4 regions of the Streptomyces sp. NPDC032161 genome follow, and region 4 is predicted to be linked to each of the others. Evidence: riboswitches for the same ligand, from Rfam matches in the RefSeq annotation. Region 4 holds a riboswitch; each other region holds the start of a gene.

Region 1 (3,198 bases), on a different contig from region 4:
GACGCGCACGGCCTGGGGGTGCTGGGGGAGGGCGGCCGGGGCGCGCTCGCAGCCGCGGGCCTCGCGGGCGACCAGGGAGTCGTCGCCACGCTCACCCTCTCCAAGTCCCTCGGCAGTCAGGGCGGAGCGGTCCTCGGTCCCGCCCGGGTGATCGAACACCTCGTCAACACGGCCCGGACGTTCATCTTCGACACGGGCCTCGCGCCGGCCGCCGCGGGCGCCGCGCTCGCCGGCCTGCGCCTGCTGGGCCGGGAACCGGAACGCGCCGGGCGGGTCCGCGAGGTCGCCGCGGGGCTGTACGGGCGGCTGACCGCGGCCGGTCTGGCAGCCGTGCGTCCGGACGCCGCCGTGGTCTCCGTACGGGCCCCGTCGGCGGACGCGGCGGTGCGCTGGGCGGCGGACTGCCGCGAGGAGGGGGTCGTGGTCGGGTGCTTCCGGCCGCCGTCGGTGCCGGACGGCGTCTCCCGGCTGCGGCTGACCGCGCGCGCCGACCTGACCGACGAGCAGATCGCGGCGGCGGTGGAGACCGTACGGCGCACCGCCCCCGCCGGCTGACGGGCCCCGGAGCCGGCCGGGGGATCACGGACGCTCCCGGCCCCCCTCGCCCTCCGCCGTCCCTGCCACGCCGCCGCACACGCGGGCCTCGTCCCTCTCCTGCCGAGTGATTCGTACCGACCGGACGGCGTGGCGCAGACGTACGGATTTCCGGGACGGAGTTCACCACATCGAGCGACAGATATCCGTACATCTTGGTGGATCGGCGTCACAGACGGCGGGGCGAGTGGCAATCTGGCGCGAAGCGCAACCAGGACCGGGCGCGTGTCGGTCCGGGTGGGAGAGGGGTGGCTCGCCATGGCGGACCAGCGGGAAGCAAGCATCACTCTGCCGAGCGAGCCGGTCTCGGTCCCGGCGGCCCGTGGACACGTGTCCCGGGTGCTCACCGAATGGGGCCTGGCCGCGGACACCGAACTCGCGGACGCCCTGCGGCTCGTCGTCTCGGAACTCGCGACCAACGCCGTCCAGCACACCTTCGGGCAGTCGCCCGCCTTCACCGTCGATCTGAGACTGGAGCGGGAGGAACTGCTGCTCCTGGGAGTGACGGACAGTCATCCGCGCCGGCCCCGCCGGCTGCCCGCCGCCGTCCAGCAGGACAACGGGCGGGGCATGGTGATCATCCGGATGCTGGCCAAGGAGTGCGGTGGTCGGCTCTCCGTCACGCCCACCCCGGACGGGGGCAAGACGGTATGGATCGAGCTCCCCTGGGACGTCTCCGCGCCGGACTGACCGCCCTTCGGACCGACCGACCTTCTGCACCGACCCTCCGGTCGACCGGCTTCCGTCGTGCCGCCCGTGCCCGGCCTTGCGGACCGGAGCCGTTCGGTGGCTCCGGTCCCCGAGACCGTGGGTCAGCGGACGCGTCCGTAGTAGACGCTCTTCGACCAGATCTTCTCCAACCGGACCACCGAGCCGGTCCTCGGCGAGTGCCAGATCTTGTTGTGTCCGGCGTAGATCCCGACGTGGTAGACGCTTCGGCCGTAATGGAAGAAGACCAGGTCTCCGCGCTTGCGGTGCGAGGCCGAGACGTGACGGGTCCTGTTGTACTGCTGCTGGGCGGTGCGGGGGAGCTTCTTGCCCGCCTTCTTGAACGAGTAGACGGTCAGCCCGGAGCAGTCGAAGCGGTGGGGGCCGGTGGCGCCCCACCTGTACGGCGAGCCCTTCTTCGATGCCGCGACGTTGAGCGCCTTGAGCGACGGAGTGGCCGCCTGGGCCTCCGTGACGGCGCCCGGGGCGAGCATGGTGCCGCCGACGGCGGCCAGTGTCAGAACCGAGGCCGTACCGGCCCGGGCGAGCAGAGACGGGACATGAACCTGCGCAGTCATGCGCAACCCTTCGTCAGCCGCCTGTGAAGGATGACCTGTCGGGTTCGGGCTGGCGAAGTTGCCCGGCCGCGCTCGGCGGCTTCACCCCGAGGGACGACCGATGTTCCGGTCGACCCGTTGTGCTCGGGTCCTCCACTCCTGCCGATCCACTTCTGTCGACCAGTCATCCGGGCGGCGGCAGGACTCGGCGTCCGCTCGGACCGCCCCGCCGCGGTGGCGGGGGCTTGTCGTCCCAGGGATCTTGACTCACCGACAGCCGGATTTCCGAGCTGAAACGATGATATGTGAGAGTCCTCACGACTGAACTGTTCGAGTGCAGCTGACGCATTTGGATGCTGCGCCGGGCGTGCGCGCCGGTCGTGCACCAGGGGCGGAAGGGCGGATTTCGCCCTCCGCCCACCTGGAAGCCGCAAGTCGAGATTTCTCTGAAAACAGCGTTTCCTACTCTGAAAAGAGTAGGAAAATCGGATCGCACATCGGGCGTGTCGCGCGGTGGAGTTGACGGGGGATCGACCGGGAGCGCACGGGCGAGCGATCAGCCGGGTGGCACGGGGGGCAGGGTGACGCGACCGGACCGGCGTTCCCCGTCCAGGGCGCGCAGCGCCCGTGCCAGGGTCCCGGCGTGGATCCGCGCCTCGCCGCGTTCGTGCATCAGCGCCAGGGCGTCCCGCAGCGCCCCGGCGCGCGAGGCCAGCGCCTGCGCGGCGCGCAGTGCCCCGTAGGTGTCGCTGCCGCGGGCAGGGTTGATCCGGCCCAACTGGTCGAGGACGTCGAGGTAGCAGTCGATGAACTCCCCCTCCGCACGGGTCAGCGCCGGCAGCGGAGGAGGATCGGACGGGCGCATCAGGTCCTCACCGCGAGCCGGGTGACGGGAACGACGTCTTCCGGCTCTCCACGACGTGGTCCACCAGGCCGTAGGCCCGGGCGCCCGCAGCGTCGAGAACGAGGTCGCGCTCGATGTCCTCGGCGATCCGCCCGGCGTCGCGGCCCGTGTGACGGGCCAGCAGGGTGACGAGCGCCTCGCGGACCCGTTCCAGTTCCCGCGCCTCGATCTCCAGGTCGGACGGCCGGCCGTGGACGGGCTCGGCGAGCGTGGGCTGGCGCATCACGACGCGCGCCCCCGGCAGTACGTGCCGCCGCCCCGGGGCGCCCGCGGCGAGCAGGACGGCGGCCCAGGCGTCGGCCCGGCCCAGGCAGTACGTCTCCACCTCGCAGGTGAGGTACTCCATCGTGTCGTGGACGGCGGTCATGGCCGCGAACGAGCCACCGGGGGAGTTGATGTAGAGGGAGACGGGCCGGTCCGGGGCGGCGTGTTCCA
Region 2 (3,198 bases), on a different contig from region 4:
GGGGCGGTGCGCGCCTTCTTCGAGGCCCATGTCCGGCCGTCCGCGGCGACCGCCGTGGTCGTCGGCGACCTGACCGGCATCGACCTGGAGGCCCTGCTCGCCGAGACGCTCGGCGACTGGTCGGGCGACACCGTCGAGCCGCGCCCCGCCCCGCCGATCACCGCCGACGACACCGGTCGCGTGGTCATCGTGGACCGTCCGGGCGCGGTGCAGACGCAGCTGCTGATCGGCCGGATCGGACCGGACCGGCACGACAGCGTGTGGCCCGCCCAGGTGCTCGGCACGTACTGCCTGGGCGGCACGCTCACCTCCCGGCTGGACCGGGTGCTGCGCGAGGAGAAGGGCTACACCTACGGTGTCCGCGCCTTCGCCCAGGTGCTGCGGTCGTCGGCCCCGGACTCGGTCACGGGCGCGACCGGCGCCGCCATGCTCGCGATCAGCGGATCGGTGGACACGGAGTCGACCGGACCGGCGCTGGAGGACCTGTGGACGGTGCTGCGGACGCTGGCGGCCGAGGGGCTCACCGACGAGGAGCGCGAGACCGCGGTGCAGAATCTCGTGGGTGTCGCGCCGTTGAAGTTCGAGACGGCTGCCTCCGTGGCGGGCACGCTGGCCGACCAGGTCGAGCAGCACCTCCCGGACGACTTCCAGGCCCACCTGTACGCCCGGCTCGCGGCGGCCGGCACGGTCGAGGCGACCGCGGCCGTGGTCAGCGCCTTCCCGGGCGACCGTCTGGTGACGATCCTCGTCGGCGACGCGTCCCGGATCGAGGAGCCGGTCCGGGCGCTGGGCATCGGTGAGGTGTCGGTGGTCGCCGGCTGAGCGGTACGCCGTCACGGTCCCGGCGGCCTTCCCGGGCGGAGACGCCGGGGACCGTCCCGGACCCCTGACGTCCCCGCCCGCCGGTCCGACGGCCGGGCGTCCGATGCCCTGTTCCCGTACGGGGCAGGTGCCGGAGGACAGCCGCGGGCCGGGCCGTTTTGGGTGCCGAACGGGTGCGGCCCGGTCGGTCCGACGGCCGGGCGCGTGGGCGTGGAAGGCCCCTGTGAGCGATGTCTCGCCGGGGTCTTCCCCATGGTGGGTTCCGGTCGCCGGGTTGCCCGTACGTCCTGTGGCATGCGCTACAAAACGGCTTGTCCGTTTGGCGAACGAACGTGCTCGCGCTTAGCGTCGACCGGGCTGCCGGCCACTCGTATGTCGCGACCGCGACGCACCGGACAGCCATCGCCGAGTCCCCGCCGGGCGTGAGCCCTGGGGAGCCGGGGACCCAATGAAGTCCCTGGGGTGAATCGGAAGCCTGAGCCTCGGTGAGGCCGGGGCCTCCGTAGGAGACCTTCCTGCTCCGAACCCGTCAGCTAACCCGGTAGGCGAGAGGGAAGGAAAGGATCAGCCACTTCATGGCGTTCACCCGTGCCACCGGGAAGCATCGTGCCCCCGGCCGACTGACGCGCGGCAGCGCGAGGATCGCCGGCGTCGCGGCGCTGGCCACCACCGGCGTCATCGGAGGCGCCGCCTCCCCGGCCCTCGCCGCGGACGCCGAGACCTCCGCGGTCGGCGAGACCGGCCTGAACCAGGTCATCGCCATCCAGGACGTCATCGCCGACCGGATCGACGCCCAGGCCGACGCGCAGCAGCACCGGGCCGACCTCATCGCCGAGGCGAAGGAGGCGGCCCAGCGGAAGGCCGAGGCCGAGAAGCGCGCCCGGGCCGAGGCGAAGGCCAGGGCCGAGGCGAAGCGTGCCGCCGAGGCGCGGGCCGAGAAGGCGCGTGCCGCCCGCTCCGCCGAGCGCACCCGGCTGGGCCTCTTCCAGCTCCCGGTCGCCGGTTCCTACGTCACCACCGGCTACAAGTCCAGCGGTTCGCTCTGGTCCTCCGGCAGCCACTCGGGCATCGACTTCCACGCCGCGTCGGGCAGCTCCGTCGTCGCCGTCGGCGCCGGTACGGTCGTCGAGGCCGGCTGGGGCGGTGCGTACGGCAACAACATCGTGCTGCGCATGACGGACGGCACGTACACGCAGTACGGGCACCTCTCGTCGATCGGTGTCCGTGTCGGCCAGAGCGTCGGCGGGGGCCAGCAGATCGGCCTCTCCGGCTCGACCGGCAACTCCACCGGACCGCACCTCCACTTCGAGGCCCGGACCACGCCCTCCTACGGATCCGACATGGACCCCGTCGCCTATCTGCGTGCCCACGGCGTCTCCCTCTGACCGACAGCCGACCCGCGAACCGCCTCCCGAAGGCCCCGGCGTACCCCGGGGCCTTCGGCATGTCCGGGTCGCCCCGTCAGCAGGACCCGCCCCTTGCGCGACCGTCCCGGATCCCGGGAAGAGGCGCCCGGGATCCGGGAAGGAATCCCGGGGCCGGAAGACGAAGGAGCCGCGGTGCCGGTGGGCGGCACCGCGGCTCCGCCGGCGGGAATCGGTCCCGTGCCGGACCCCGGAAGTCCCGGGAGCGGGAATCCCGGAGATCCGGAACGTGGCTCAGACGGTCTCCGGGAGTTCGTCGAGCCCCTCCGCGACCAGCTTCGCCAGGCGGTCCAGGGCGGCCTCGGCGTCGTCCGCCTCGGACGCGAGCACGATCTCCTCGCCGCCCTGCGCGCCGAGCCCGAGCACCGCGAGCATGGAGGCGGCGTTCACCGGGGTGCCGTCGGCCTTGGAGATCGTCACGGGGATGCCGGACGCCGTGGCGGCGCGGACGAATATGGAAGCGGGGCGGGCGTGCAGGCCCTCGGCCCAGCCGACGTTGACGCGGCGCTCAGCCATGGTTCTGCCCTTCATGAATCAATAGTTGTCTAGACCACTCTCTCATGTGGTGCGCGGTGCTCCGGCCGACCCGCGCCACACCCACGAGCGGTGCCGCAACGCCGTTCGGCCCCCCTCAGACTGCCCCGGCCCCGGCGGCTACGCGAGTGGTGGACGAGCCGTAGTCTGTGCCCATGCAGTCCTCGACGGAGCAGAGTCCGCGTCACGTCTATCCCGACCACTGGGAAGCGGACGTGGTCCTCCGTGACGGAGGCACCGCGCGGATCAGGCCCATCACCACGGACGACGCCGAACGCCTGGTCAGTTTCTACGAGCAGGTCTCCGACGAGTCGAAGTACTACCGCTTCTTCGCCCCGTACCCCCGGCTGTCCGCCAGGGACGTGCACCGCTTCACCCATCACGATTACGTCGACCGGGTGGGGCTCGCGGTCACGGT
Region 3 (3,198 bases), on a different contig from region 4:
GCGGGCGGTGCTGCCGAAGCCGTTCGACCGGATCGGTGGGCTGCATGTGGCGGCGCGGTACGAGGCCGCGCAGGCCGACGAGTTCGTTGGCGGTGACCTGTTCGCGGTGACGGACACCCCGTACGGGGTGCGGCTGGTGGTCGGTGACGTGCGGGGGAAGGGGCTCGACGCCGTGGAGACGGTCGCCGTGGTCATCGGGGCGTTCCGGGAGGCGGCCGAACAGGAGCGCTCGCTGGAGGGCGTGGCGCGTCGGCTGGAGCGGGCGCTGGTGCGGGAGAGGAGGGCGCGCCGGGGCGGGCCCGACGTCGTCGAGGGCTTCACCACCGCCGTGCTGGCCGAGATCCCGGCCGGCCTGTCCCGGGTCCGGATCGTCAACCGCGGCCACCCCGAGCCGATCCTGCTGCACCCGGACGGCGCGCTGGACGTGCTGGCGCCCTCGATGCCCGCGCTGCCGCTCGGGATGGACCTGGGCGCGTGGCCCGACCGGACGGACGAGTGGGATCTGCGGCCGGGGGCGACACTGCTCCTCTACACCGACGGCCTCTCCGAGGCGCGGAACGCCCAGGGGGACTTCTATGATCCGGCGGCCCGGCTGTGCGGGCGGATCTTTCCCGGGCCGGAGGAGCTGCTGTCCGCGCTGACCGACGACGTACGGCTGCACACGGGGGGCGAGTCGACCGACGACATGGCCCTGCTCGCGGTCGTACGCCCCGCGGAGGGGCAGCCGGAGCGGCGCAGGACCGTCCGGATCGTGGGGCCGGGCCCGGCATGACGGACGGTCCGGGGCGGCTGGGCGGGCGCAAGGGCGCCGGGTGCGCCCGAGCGGTTGGGCGGGTGCAAGGAGGCCGTGACGGGGTTCGGTCGGGTGCGCCCGTGAGGCCGCAGACGTCCGTCCGGGCGGCCGGGTGCGCCCGAGCGGACCGGGGTGCCACCGTACGTAATCGAAAGACGCCGCTCCGCATAACGTTTGACGCAACGTCAGTTACGGGGTATTGGCTGAGACCCGATCAAGTCGTCTGAATACGCCCCGAGATGTCCAGTAAAGTCCAGGCCAAAGACGTGAACGATCAGTGGGAGCGGCTTGGAATCAGGGCCCGGTGTCTATTAACGTTCGATAACGCAGCGCGGTCGTCCCAGCCGTCGTCAGAGGCGGCACCGTGCGCGAGCGCCGAATCCCGAAAGGGAACCGGGGAACCACCACCCTGGGGTGAATCGGGCATCCGGGTCTCGTGAGAGACGCGGTGTCCGTAGGAGACCTTCCTGCTCCGAACCCGTCAGCTAACCCGGTAGGCGAGAAGGAAGGAAAGGAGTGCGCCCCCGTGGCGTCCAACAAGCCTGCCCCCGAGGCCCCCGCCCGGCTCGATTCCGCGTACGGTTCCGAGTTCGGCACCGACTTCGGCCCCGGTTACGGTGCGGGCCCCGGCTACGGCTCCGACTACGGAACGGCCGGGATGACGACGGTGTCCGGCACTGCGGATCGCATGGACCACGGAATCGGATCGGACATGGCCGCCACCGCGACCCTGCCCGGCGCCGACTTCGGTGTCGACGACGAGCGCGGCTGGGGCGAGTGGAACCCCACCGAGGAGACCGTCCGCCCCGTACGCGGCAAGCACCGGGTCGCCAAGCAGCGCAACGGACTCGCCCGCAGTTCCGCGGTGCTCGGGGTCGGTGTCATCGCGGCGGTCGGCGCGGGCGGCATGGCCACCGCGCAGGGCAAGCCGCCGGTGTCCATCTCCCTTCCCGACTCCATCGCGGACAACCTGCCCGACGCCAAGTCCCTTCCCGGCGTGGGCGCCCTCCTCTCCGACAAGTCCGAGGACGACGGGGCCGCGCCCGCCACCGCCCCGCTCACCACCGCAGGCATCACCACCGCCGAGGCCGAGCAGGGCACGACCGACGCGGGCGAGGCGCTGCGTGCCCGCATCCTCCAGCAGGCCGAGCAGCAGCAGGCCGCCGCCGACGCGGAGGCCAGGGAGGCCCAGGAGAAGGCCGCGGCGGAGAAGGCCGCGGCCGAGGCCAAGAAGCAGCAGGACGCCGCCGAGGTCAAGGCCGCCGCCGAGAAGAAGAAGGCGGAGGAGGAGGCGAAGAAGAAGGCCGAGGCCCTGCGGCTCGCCAAGCTCGCCGCCAGCTACGCCGTCCCGACCACCTCGTACACGATCACCTCGACGTACGGCCAGGCCGGCACGATGTGGTCCTCCGGTCACCACACCGGCCTCGACTTCGCGGCGCCGACGGGCACCCCCGTCAAGGCCGTTCACGGCGGCACCATCAAGTCGGCGGGCTGGTCCGGCTCGTACGGCTACCGCACGGTGCTGGAGCTGGAGGACGGCACGGAGGTCTGGTACTGCCACCAGTCTTCGATCGGCGTCGGGGTCGGCCAGAAGGTCTCCACCGGGGACACCATCGGCCGGGTCGGCGCGACCGGCAATGTGACGGGTCCCCACCTCCACCTGGAGATCCACACCGCCGACGGCACGGGCGTGGACCCGATGGGCTGGCTGCGGAGCAAGGGCCTCAACATCTGAGGCACCCGCGTCGGCGATGCACGGGCGGACAACGATGCGCCGGCCGACCGCGCGGACCACACCGAACAGCCGTCCGCCGAACGGCGTATGCGCGGAATACCGTTCTGGCGGGAACACGTTGATCGATTCATGACTTCCCTTCGCCAACTGGGCTCTTCCGATCTTCAGGTGTTCCCGCTCGCCCTCGGCGGCAATGTCTTCGGCTGGACGGCCGACGAGGCGCAGTCGTTCGCCGTGCTGGACGCATACACGGAGGCGGGCGGCAACTTCGTCGACACCGCCGACGCCTACTCCGCCTGGGTGCCGGGGAACGAGGGCGGCGAGTCGGAGACCGTCATCGGCAAGTGGCTCGCGTCCCGGCCCGGCCGGTCCGATGTCGTCGTCGCCACCAAGGTCGGCGCCCACCCCTCGTACAAGGGTCTCTCCGCCGCCACCATCAAGGCGGCGGCGGAAGAGTCGCTGCGCAGGCTCGGCAGGGACCACATCGACCTCTACTACACGCACTTCGACGACGAGACCGTGCCGGTCGAGGAGATCATCACCACCCTCGACGAGCTGGTGAAGGCCGGCAAGGTGCGCGAGATCGCCGCGTCCAACATCAGCCCCGAGCGGCTCCGGGCGTCCCTGGACTTCTCCGAGCGCGAGGGGCTGGCCCGTTACGTCGCCCTGC
Region 4 (3,198 bases):
CGGACGGAACTGACGTACGGCGAGAGCGTCGTCTCCAGCAGGCGCGGCCACACCGGCCACGAGCATCTGCCGTGGGTCGCGCTCGACGCGGACGGCGCGGCGACCGAGGAGAGCGGCGAGGTGTACGGCTGCGCGCTCGGCTGGTCCGGGTCGTGGCGGATCGGCGTGCAACAACTTCCCGACGGAATCGTGCAGATCGCCGGAGGCGCCGGTCACGACGACTCGGGACTGCAGCTGCTCGCGCCGGGGGAGTCGTACGTGACCCCCGTCTTCGCCGGGCTGTGGAGCGATGCGGGCTTCGGCGGCGCGAGCCGCGCCTGGCACGCCTGGCAGCTGGCCCATGTCGTCCCGGACGCCGGGAAGGTGCGTCCGGTGCTCTACAACTCCTGGGAGGCGGCCGGATTCGACGTCACGCAGGAGCAGCAGCGCGTCCTGGCGGGGCGTGCCGCGGCGCTGGGGGTCGAGCTGTTCGTCGTGGACGACGCGTGGTTCGGCCGACGCACCAGCGACCGGGCCGGACTGGGGGACTGGACGCCGAATCCGGATCGCTTTCCCGACGGCCTGAAGCCCCTGGCCGACGAAGTGCACGCGCTCGGCATGCAGTTCGGAATCTGGGTCGAACCGGAAATGGTCAATGCCGACAGTGATCTTTATCGCGCGCATCCCGACTGGGTGCAGCATTTCCCGGGAAGGACGCGGACGGAGTTCCGCCATCAACTGGTTCTCAATCTCGCCCGGAGCGATGTACGGGAGTATCTCTGGGAGCAACTCGACGCGCTGCTCTCCGATACACCGATCGACTATGTGAAATGGGACTTCAATCGCAGTTTCACCGATGCGGGATGGCCGGGCGAGGACTATCCGCGGAAACTCCGGGTCGAGCACGTCGACGGTCTGTACGCGCTGATCGACCGGCTGCGGGCGGCGCACCCCTCGGTGGCCTTCGAGTCCTGCTCGGGCGGCGGCGGCCGGATCGATCTGGGCATCCTCTCCCGTACGGACCAGGTGTGGACCTCGGACAACACCGATCCCCTCGACCGCTTCGCCATTCAGGAGGGGTTCAGCCAGATCCATCCGGCCCGGGTGATGGCCGCGTGGGTCACGGACAGCCCGAACGTCCAGTTCAACGACAGGGTCAGCTCGTTGCGGCTCCGTTTCGTGAGCGCGATGGCCGGGGTGCTCGGGGTGGGCGGGGATCTCGCCGAATGGAGCGAGGCGGAACTGGCCGAGGCGCGGAACTGGGTGGATCTCTACAAGGAGATCCGGCCGGTGGTGCAGCTCGGGGCGCAGTACCGGCTGCGTTCCCCGCGCGGCGGCCTCGGCGCGGTCCAGTACGTCCGCGGGGAGGAGACCGTGGTCCTGATGTGGCTGGACAGGCAGCGGTACGAGGAGCGGCCGCCGGCCCTGCGGCTGCGGGGGCTCGACCCGTCGGCGACCTACGTGTGCCGCGACACGGGGGAGGCGCACCACGGTTCGGTACTGCTCCACCAGGGGCTGCGGACGGGGTTGCGCGGGGACCTCGACGCGCGGGTGCTGAGGCTCCGACGCGCATGACATCGGCCGAATGTCCGTATTGAGGGCATTTGTTGGCGTGTGCCCAAATTCATTCCGCCGAGAGATTCCTCCTCGTGAGCGGAATCATATCCGTGACCGAGCGTACCGGCGGGCAGATCCGATATTCCGTACGCGGCGCGGAAATTCAAGATCCCGGATCCACGGAGGGTGACCGGAATTCCGCGCCGAATTCTCGGCGCGGATTCCTCTCCGGAATCGGCGGCTTGTTCTCGGTCTCCGGCTCGCCTACGGTCACCGTCAATCCGGACGGACCGCCCAATCCTGCCGCCGGCCGGATATCGCACTCACTCGACGCGTGGCAGGAGCGGGGGAACCAGGTAGTCCGCCGACCGGCGAAGACCGGTCGGCTCGGGGTGAAGTCGCGCTCGCCGCGGCCGGGCATCTCCAGCCCGAACCCGACAGCTCACCTCGCAGGCGCCGGAGAGGAAGCGCATCATGCCCATCTCGGGTAAGCACCGTCGTACCAAGTCCAGCGTGATCGCCCGCGGTGTCGCCGCCGTGAGCACCGGCGGCGCCGTCATCGCCCTGCCGCTGCTCGGCGCCACCGGCGCCCACGCCGCGCAGCCGGCCGCCCCGGCCGCCGCGCACACCGTCCCGGTCCAGCGGGTCGCCCAGGAGCCGGCCACCGCCACGACGTACTCCGTCGTCCCCGGCGACTACCTGTCGAAGATCGCCGCCGAGCACGGTGTCGAGGGCGGCTGGCAGAAGCTCTACCAGGACAACCGCGCGGCCATCGGCGCCGATCCGGACCTGATCCGCCCGGGCACCGAGCTGGCGCTCGGCGGCGAGGCGTCGGCACACGGCGCGCCCACCGGCGCGGGCGCGGGCTCCGTCCTTCCGTCGAAGGTCCCCGCGGTGCCGTCGAAGCTCGTCCAGAAGTCCGCTCCGGCCTCGTCCGCCCCGGCGAAGGCGAAGACCTCCGCCCCGGCCGCCGCGAGCACCGCCTCCGGCTACGTCCACCCGGTCCCGGGCAACCACACCACCGGATACCGGGCTTCCGGATCCAACTGGTCCAGTGGCAGCCACAGCGGGATCGACTTCCCCGTCTTCACCGGCACCAGCGTGAAGTCCATCACCGCCGGCACGGTCGTCACCGCCGGCTGGGGCGGCGCCTACGGCAATCAGGTCGTCGTCAAGCACGCCGACGGGCGCTACTCGCAGTACGGGCACCTGTCCTCGATCTCCGTCTCGGCGGGCCAGTCCGTGAGCACCGGCCAGCAGATCGGCCTCTCCGGTTCCACCGGCAACTCCACCGGACCGCACCTGCACTTCGAGGTCCGCACCGGCCCGGCGTACGGCTCCGACATCGACCCGGTCGCCTACCTCGCGGCGCACGGCATATACGTCTGATCCACGCCGACCGCGCCCGAGCCGAACGGTCCGACGACCGGAGCGGCCGGGTCCGGCCCGGACAAGGCGGAGGGGCGGCGCGCCACGGCGCGCCGCCCCTCCGCGCCGGGTATTCCCCCGACAGCGAATCCGACCGGGTGGTCTATCTCACCACCCGTCAACCCCTTATTACGGTCGCGTAGGTCACATTCGTCGGTGCAGGATAAGCGTTCGTGGCAGACGATTCGAGAAATAATCAGCGTGGCGTCATCGACCGACAGGGCGTCATCGGGT

What was found. A riboswitch is a leader RNA that binds a small molecule or an ion and turns the genes downstream of it on or off. The one in region 4 is predicted to bind cyclic di-AMP.
Region 1: another riboswitch for cyclic di-AMP. It lies ahead of AB0E67_RS21885 (C40 family peptidase); the one in region 4 lies ahead of AB0E67_RS15390 (LysM peptidoglycan-binding domain-containing M23 family metallopeptidase).
Region 2: another riboswitch for cyclic di-AMP. It lies ahead of AB0E67_RS27775 (M23 family metallopeptidase); the one in region 4 lies ahead of AB0E67_RS15390 (LysM peptidoglycan-binding domain-containing M23 family metallopeptidase).
Region 3: another riboswitch for cyclic di-AMP. It lies ahead of AB0E67_RS18320 (M23 family metallopeptidase); the one in region 4 lies ahead of AB0E67_RS15390 (LysM peptidoglycan-binding domain-containing M23 family metallopeptidase).

Annotation. Positions count from the first base shown of each region.
Region 1 covers NZ_JBEZVN010000012.1:108,920-112,117, reverse strand. Annotated here, with positions in the region: gene AB0E67_RS21895 (8-amino-7-oxononanoate synthase) at 1-555, shown strand, start outside; gene AB0E67_RS21890 (ATP-binding protein) at 853-1,284, shown strand; gene AB0E67_RS21885 (C40 family peptidase) at 1,407-1,880, opposite strand; cyclic di-AMP (ydaO/yuaA leader) riboswitch at 1,884-2,080, opposite strand; gene AB0E67_RS21880 (hypothetical protein) at 2,416-2,724, opposite strand; gene AB0E67_RS21875 (ATP-dependent Clp protease proteolytic subunit) at 2,732-3,198, opposite strand, start outside.
Region 2 covers NZ_JBEZVN010000024.1:35,235-38,432, forward strand. Annotated here, with positions in the region: gene AB0E67_RS27770 (pitrilysin family protein) at 1-822, shown strand, start outside; cyclic di-AMP (ydaO/yuaA leader) riboswitch at 1,216-1,385, shown strand; gene AB0E67_RS27775 (M23 family metallopeptidase) at 1,398-2,207, shown strand; gene AB0E67_RS27780 (HPr family phosphocarrier protein) at 2,481-2,762, opposite strand; gene AB0E67_RS27785 (GNAT family N-acetyltransferase) at 2,936-3,198, shown strand, end outside.
Region 3 covers NZ_JBEZVN010000008.1:24,834-28,031, reverse strand. Annotated here, with positions in the region: gene AB0E67_RS18325 (PP2C family protein-serine/threonine phosphatase) at 1-772, shown strand, start outside; cyclic di-AMP (ydaO/yuaA leader) riboswitch at 1,157-1,308, shown strand; gene AB0E67_RS18320 (M23 family metallopeptidase) at 1,506-2,528, shown strand; gene AB0E67_RS18315 (aldo/keto reductase) at 2,658-3,198, shown strand, end outside.
Region 4 covers NZ_JBEZVN010000005.1:259,665-262,862, forward strand. Annotated here, with positions in the region: gene AB0E67_RS15385 (alpha-galactosidase) at 1-1,554, shown strand, start outside; cyclic di-AMP (ydaO/yuaA leader) riboswitch at 1,851-2,005, shown strand; gene AB0E67_RS15390 (LysM peptidoglycan-binding domain-containing M23 family metallopeptidase) at 2,011-2,925, shown strand; gene AB0E67_RS15395 (SGNH/GDSL hydrolase family protein) at 3,138-3,198, shown strand, end outside.